2 linked regions of the Sandaracinus amylolyticus genome follow. The protein of the gene in region 2 interacts with the protein of the main gene of each other region in a pairwise test. Links are inferred from orthologs where the notes say so. Each region holds a gene or a part of one and is shown on either strand. Other genes may lie near its edges.

Region 1 (3,163 bases), 4.5 Mb from region 2 along the record:
TGAACATCGCGAACGCGTACGAGCAGCTCGATCGCCCGCTCGAGGCGCTGTTCCACTTCGAGCGCTTCCTCGCGGAGAGCACCGGCGCGTCGCGCGAGCAGCGCCGCGAGGTCGACGCGGCGGTGCGGCGGCTGCGCCAGCGCGTGGGCGAGCTCGATCTGCACGTCACGCCCGACGGCGCGGTGGTGACGATCGACGGCACCGAGCAGCGACGCGCGCCGATCGCCGAGCCGGTGCGGGTGGTCGCGGGCGATCACACGATCGACATCCAGCTCGACGGCTACCGCGCCGAGCGCCGCACCGTGACGGTCGCGGGCGGTCAGACCGCGCGCGTCGACGTGCGCCTCGCGCGCGCGGAGGCGGTCGTGGCGTCGGGCGTGGGCGCGTCTCCGGTCGAGGCGACGGGGACGGAGGCCGAGCCGGTCGTCGCGAGCACCGAGCCGGAGCCGGTCGTCGAGCCGATCGCGGAGCCCGAGCCGACGCCGCCGCCGAGCTCGGGCGGTGGGTTCCGGATCCTCGAGGGCGTGTGGGTCGCGGGCGCGATCACGATCGCGGCGGGCATCGCAGCGGGTGTGACCGGCGGGCTCGCGCTCGCGGCGAACGACGACTTCGAGCGCCACGTCGCGACGTACGAGGACACGAGCCTGCCCGAGGCGGTGCGCGAGCAGGCGCGCGTCGACGGGCGCGAGGCGGCGGACAGCGCGAGCACGCTCGCGGTCGTCACCGACGCGCTCCTGATCACGACGATCCTCGCGGCGGGCACGACCGCGTTCCTCCTGATCACGACGCAGGAGGGCGGGATGCTCGCCGACGAAGAGACCGACGTCGCCGTGGTCCCGATGGTCGGCGAGAGCGTCGCGGGCGCGATGGTGCTCGGCTCGTTCTGAGCGATCCGCGGACCCGATCCGACGGAACGAGAACGGCCCCGCGAGGGGCCGTTTTCGTGCGTTGGGGAGGGGGTCTCCAAGACCCCTCCGACAACCACGGCTCAGATCTCGAACTCGCCCTTCTCGAGGAGCTCGTTCACGCGGAACAGGAAGCCGTTCGCGACGACGCCGTCGACCACGCGGTGGTCGTACGAGAGCGCCATGTACATCACCGGGTGGATCGCGATCGTGTCCTGGCCGTCGTTCTCCACCACGACGACGCGCTTCTTGATCTCGCCGATGCGCAGGATGCCGACGTTCGGCTGCGAGATGATCGCGCCGCCGACGAGGTTGCCCTTGCGGCCCGGGTTCGAGATCGAGAACGTCTTGCCCGCGAGGTCGTCCGGCGTGAGCTTGCCGTCGCGCGACTTCGTCGCGATCTCGTCGATCGCGCGCGCGATGCCGCGCACCCGCAGCTCGTCCGCCTTGCGGATCACCGGCACGACGAGGCCCTCGTCGGTCTCCACCGCGATGCCGAGGTTCACGTCGCGGTGCTGCACGTACGCGTCCTCGAGCACGCGCGAGTTCATCACCGGGTACTCGCGCAGCGCGCGCGCGACCGCCGCCGTGACGAACGCGAGGAACGTGAGGCTCACGCCCTCCTTCTTCAGCGCGTCCTTGTGCTTGTCGCGGAGCGCCGAGGTCTTGTGCAGGTCGCACTCGGCGAACGTCACCACGTGGGGCGACGACAGCTTCGAGTAGACCATGTGGTCCGCGATGATCCGGCGGCGGCGCGAGAACGGGACGACCTTGTCGCCCGGCTGCTGCTGGTAGGGCGGGACCTTGAACGCGCTCTGTCCCGACAGGACGCGCAGCGCCTCGGCGAGACCGGCCGGCGCGGTGCCGGGGGCGGCGAGCACACCGGGCGACGTCGCCGCGGGACGCGGCGCGGGCGCGGGCGCGGCGACGGGCGCGGGGGGCGGCGGCGCGATCGCGGGCGCCGAGGGACGCGCGGGGGCCGCTGCGGGGCGCGCCGCGCTCGCGACGCGGAGCACGTCTTCGCGGGTGACGACGCCACCCTGGCCCGTGCCCTCGATCGAGCCGAGGTCGACGTCCATCTCGCGCGCGAGCTTGCGCACCGCGGGCGACGCGCGACCGGGCTCACCGCTGCTCGCCGGCTCCGCGACCGGCGCGGGCGCCGCGGGCGCGGCGGCAGGCGCCGGAGCCGCGGGGGCGGCCGCGACCGCGCCCGACGCGGTCTCGTCGATCTCGAGCAGGCGCGCGCCGATCGGCACGGTGTCGCCCTCGTTCACCAGCAGCTTCACGACCAGGCCGGACGCCGGCGCCGGGATCTCGCTGTCGGTCTTGTCGGTCAGGATCTCCACGACCGGCTGATCGCGCTCGACCCGCTGGCCTTCCTGGACCAGCCATTTTCCCACGGTCCCTTCGAGCACGCTCTCGCCGAGCGGAGGCATCACGACCGTCGTCGCCATTCGAGCTCCTCCTGCGCGCGCCCGCGGAATTTCGCCGGGCGCGTCGCGAACACCGCGGAAGCCGCGGAAAAAGGTGCCTGTCACTACCAGACTGCCTGGGGGCTTTCAACCGAGATGCCCACTGCTCGTGGCACGGCTTTGCGGTGGCTCTCGCCCCGACGCATCATCGCGCTCGATGGCCGATCTCGAGGAGCACGCATTCCGGCGCGATCGACGCTTCCTGGTGCGCCTCGTGGTGCTGCTCGTGCTCGGTGCGGTGGGTGGGCTCTGGGCCGTGAGCCACCTGACGTCGCGCTCGTTCGCCGGATGTGCCGCGCGCACCTTCGGCGGCGCCGACGAGAGCGCGCCCGCCTCGCCCTGACGCCCGGTGTAGACTCGCCGCCTTTCCCCAGGAGGACACGTGCTCGGCAACCTCGACAGCCAAGACCGCCTGCGTCTGATGAAGTTCGTGTGCTCCTTCGCGTGGGCCGATCTGCGGATCGCGGATCAGGAGCGCAGCTTCGTCCAGAAGATGATGCGCAAGCTCAAGCTGGACGACGCCGAGGCGAAGCAGGTCCAGCAGTGGCTCGAGCTCCCGCCGCGCGCGGACGAGGTCGATCCGAACGACATCCCGCGCGAGCACCGCGCGCTCTTCCTCGAGATGGCGAAGAGCATCGTCGGCGCGGACGGCGAGATCAGCGAGGAGGAGCGCGAGAACCTGGCGCTCCTCGAGCAGCTCCTGTCCTGATGCGGATCGCGTTCGCGCTCGCAGGGGCTCCGCGCGCAGCGCTCGAGACGGACGGCTTCGGAACACCGGCTTGAGCG
Region 2 (3,245 bases):
ATCTACCGCCGATCCGCGCGCCTCGCGCGCTCCCGTCCGGGGCCCGCGCTCGAGCGCTCCGGGCAAGACTGCGAAGCTATGCGTGCGCGCTGCTCCTCGTGGCCTCCGCCGCGTGCGGGGGCGACGACGACGACGGGGTCGCGCCGGGCGTCGACGGCGGCCCGTCGGGAGGGCTCGACGGCTCGACGGTGCGCACCGACGGCGGCGGCGGCGGGTGCGTGCCGGCGATCGAGATCTGCGGCGATCGCATGGACCAGAACTGCGACGGCCGCGACACGTCGTGCGGCGACACCGACGGCGACGGCATCGAGGCGTGCCGCGCCGGCGACGACCTGACGCGCTGCGACTGCGACGACGCGCGCACCGACGTGCGACCGCCGTTCGGCTCGCTCGCGGGCGCGCCCGAGCTCTGCGACGAGCGCGACAACGACTGCGACGGGCGCGTCGACGAGAGCGCGCAGTGCTGCGAGGGCTGCGCGAGCCTGGACGACCGCACGCGCGCCGACGTGTGCACCGAGGACGGGAGCTGCGACTGCTCGACGGAGCCGGGCGTCGCGCCCTGCGCGGCGGGTCGGACGTGCTGCGCGGGCGGGTGCGTGGACCTGCAGACCGACATGCAGAACTGCGGGTTCTGCGGGACCACGTGCACGCAGTCGGCGGATCGCTGCACCGCGGGGGAGTGCCGGTGCGGCACCGGGCCCGTGTGCGACCTCGACTTCGTGTGCACCGGCGGCTCGTGCTGACGCGCTGACGAGACGGACGGAACGCGAAGAGGCCGACGCGGCGTGCCGCATTCGGCCTCTTCGTGTTTCGTGCTCGTCGATCAGACGCTGGGACGCGGCGCGCGGTTGTTCGTGTGGATCGCGTGCCCCAGCGCCTGGTGGAACGCCTCCATCACGCCCTCGCCGAGCGTCGGGTGCGGGTGGATCGTCATCGCGACGTCCTCGGCGAACGCGCACATCTCGATCGCGAGGCTCGCCTCGCTGATCAGATCGCTCGCCTCGGGACCGACGATCGCCACGCCGAGCACCTCGTTGGTCTGCTCGTCGAGGATGACCTTCACGAAGCCCTCGGTGCTGTCGATCGCCATCGCGCGGCCGAGCACGCTGAAGGGGAACTTGCCGAGCTTCACCTTCTTGCCCGCGGCCTTCGCGTCGCGCTCGCTCATGCCGGTCGTCGCGATCTCCGGCTCGGTGAAGATCGCGCTCGGCATCGTGCGCCAGTCGCGCGCCGACTTCTTGCCCGCGATCACCTCGGCGACGATCTCGCCCTCCTTCGTCGCCTTGTGCGCGAGGTAGGGCGCGCCGCTCACGTCGCCGATCGCGTAGACGCCCTTCACGTTCGTCTGGAGCTTGTCGTCGACGAGCACGTGGCCGCGCTGATCGAGCTTCACGCCGATCTCCTCGAGGCCGATGCCCTTGCCGTTCGGGCGGAAGCCGATCGACACGAGCACCTTGTCCGCCTCGATGTCGCGCTTGGCGCCGTCGGGCAGCTCGACGGTGAGCATCGCCTTCTTGTTCTCGACGCGGAGGTTCGTCGCCTTCGTCTTGAGCAGCACCTCGCCGCCCGCCTTCTCGAAGGCCTTCTGCACGACCTGCACGAGGTCGGGATCGGTCGCGCCGAGGAGCTGATCGAGCAGCTCGACGACGATCACCTTCATGCCGAGCTTCTGGTAGACCATGCCCAGCTCCATGCCGATGACGCCGCCGCCGACGACGATCATCGTGCCCTTCGCCTCGCGCATGGACACGGCCTGACGCGCGGTGATCACGGTCTCGCCGTCGATCTTGAGGTGCGGCAGCTCGATCGGGGTCGCGCCGGTCGCGACGACGATCGCCTTCGTCGCCTCGAAGGTCTCCTTGGTGCCGTCGCTCTTCGTGACCTCGACCGTCTTGGGGCCGGTCACGCGCGCGGTGCCCATCACGATCTCGCCGCCGTTCGCCTTGATCAGCGTCGCGACGCCGGAGGTGAGCTTCTTGACGATGCCCTCCTTCCAGTCCTGCATCTTGCCGATGTCGATCTGCACGCCCTGCGCGGTGATGCCCATCTTCTCCGCGTGCAGGATCCGCTCGTAGAGACCGGACGCGGCGATCAGCGCCTTGCTGGGGATGCAGCCCCAGTTGAGGCACACGCCGCCGACGTACTCCTTCTCGACGACGAGCACCTTCTGCTTGAGCTGCCCGAGACGGATCGCGCACGGGTAGCCGCCGGGACCTCCGCCGATGACGATCGCGTCGAAGCTCTTGTTGGCCATGAGGAACGTTCCTTCGAAGAAGATGTGGGTTCATCGAGCCCCGCGTCGGAGCGGAGGCTGTCGCGGAATCGAGCGGCGCTCTTTCTCGAGAGTGCCGCGCTGAGCAAGAGCAAGGGGGCGTAGGGGGCCCCCGCGCAGCGCCGCCGCTAGGCGGCGGCCGGGGCTCGAAAGGGGCGGAGCCCCCTTGGGAGATCAGTGGTGACCGAGAGGGGCCGGCGGAAGTGCGAGGAGCGTCTCGCGCTGCTCCGCCAAGTGGGCGGGCAACGACGCATACACGTCCTCGAACACCGTCTCGCGCGCCGGCGGGCCGAGCTCCTCGACCTGCGCGAGCGCCGCATCGAGCTCCGCGCGCAGGCGCGCCTCGATCGCGTCCTTCGTCGCGTCGTCGAGCAGCTCGGCCTTCTGCAGGTAGCGCTCGAAGCGCGCGAGCGGGTCCTTCTTCGCCCACGACTCGACCTCGTCGTTCGAGCGGTAGCGCGTCGGATCGTCGCTCGAGCTGTGCGGGCCCATGCGGTACGTGAGGCTCTCGACGAACGTCGGGCCCTCACCGGCGCGCGCGCGATCGACCGCGTCCTTCACCACGCGATAGACCGCGAGCACGTCGTTGCCGTCGACGCGCACGCCGCGGATGCCGTACGCGTGCGCCTTCACCGCGATCGTCTTGCTCGCCGTCTGCTTCGCGGTGGGCACGCTGATCGACCAGTGGTTGTTCTGGCAGATCAGCACCACGGGCGGCTTGTGGATCCCGGCGAACGTCATCGCCGCGTGGAAGTCGGGCTGGCTGGTCGCGCCGTCGCCCATGAAGCCGACGCTGACGGCCTTGTCGCCCTTCGCCTTGGCCGCCATCGCCGCGCCGACCGCCTGCGGGATCTGCGGTCCGATGCACGAGCTCCACGCGACCTGGTTGACCGCGCGGCCCGACTGGTGGCTCGGCATCTGGCGGCCCTTCAGCAGGTCGCCGTGGTTGCCGTAGACCTGCGCGAGCCACGTG

The links.
Region 1: the proteins of lpdA (region 2) and DB32_RS09805 interact in binary tests that used the Escherichia coli proteins (3 or more experiments, as listed by UniProt). The link is inferred for Sandaracinus amylolyticus from one-to-one orthologs.

The regions. Positions count from the first base shown.
Region 1 is NZ_CP011125.1:2,336,175-2,339,337, forward strand. Bases 175-3,027 are described here. They hold DB32_RS09805 (dihydrolipoamide acetyltransferase family protein), read right to left. Parts: upstream 2,360-3,027; coding sequence 989-2,359; downstream 175-988. Other genes in these bases: DB32_RS09800 (PEGA domain-containing protein), read left to right, coding at 175-887; DB32_RS09810 (hypothetical protein), read left to right, coding at 2,535-2,720; DB32_RS09815 (tellurite resistance TerB family protein), read left to right, coding at 2,760-3,027. Also shown: more of DB32_RS09800, read left to right, coding at 1-174; more of DB32_RS09815, read left to right, coding at 3,028-3,086; DB32_RS09820 (S16 family serine protease), read left to right, coding at 3,157-3,163. UniProt on the Escherichia coli protein: E2 component of the 2-oxoglutarate dehydrogenase (OGDH) complex which catalyzes the second step in the conversion of 2-oxoglutarate to succinyl-CoA and CO(2).
Region 2 is NZ_CP011125.1:6,806,701-6,809,945, reverse strand. What follows is about bases 40-2,974. They hold lpdA (dihydrolipoyl dehydrogenase), read right to left. Parts: upstream 2,255-2,974; coding sequence 824-2,254; downstream 40-823. Other genes in these bases: DB32_RS28770 (thiamine pyrophosphate-dependent dehydrogenase E1 component subunit alpha), read right to left, coding at 2,447-2,974; DB32_RS28780 (MopE-related protein), read left to right, coding at 99-743. Outside these bases: more of DB32_RS28770, read right to left, coding at 2,975-3,245. UniProt on the Escherichia coli protein: Lipoamide dehydrogenase is a component of the glycine cleavage system as well as of the alpha-ketoacid dehydrogenase complexes.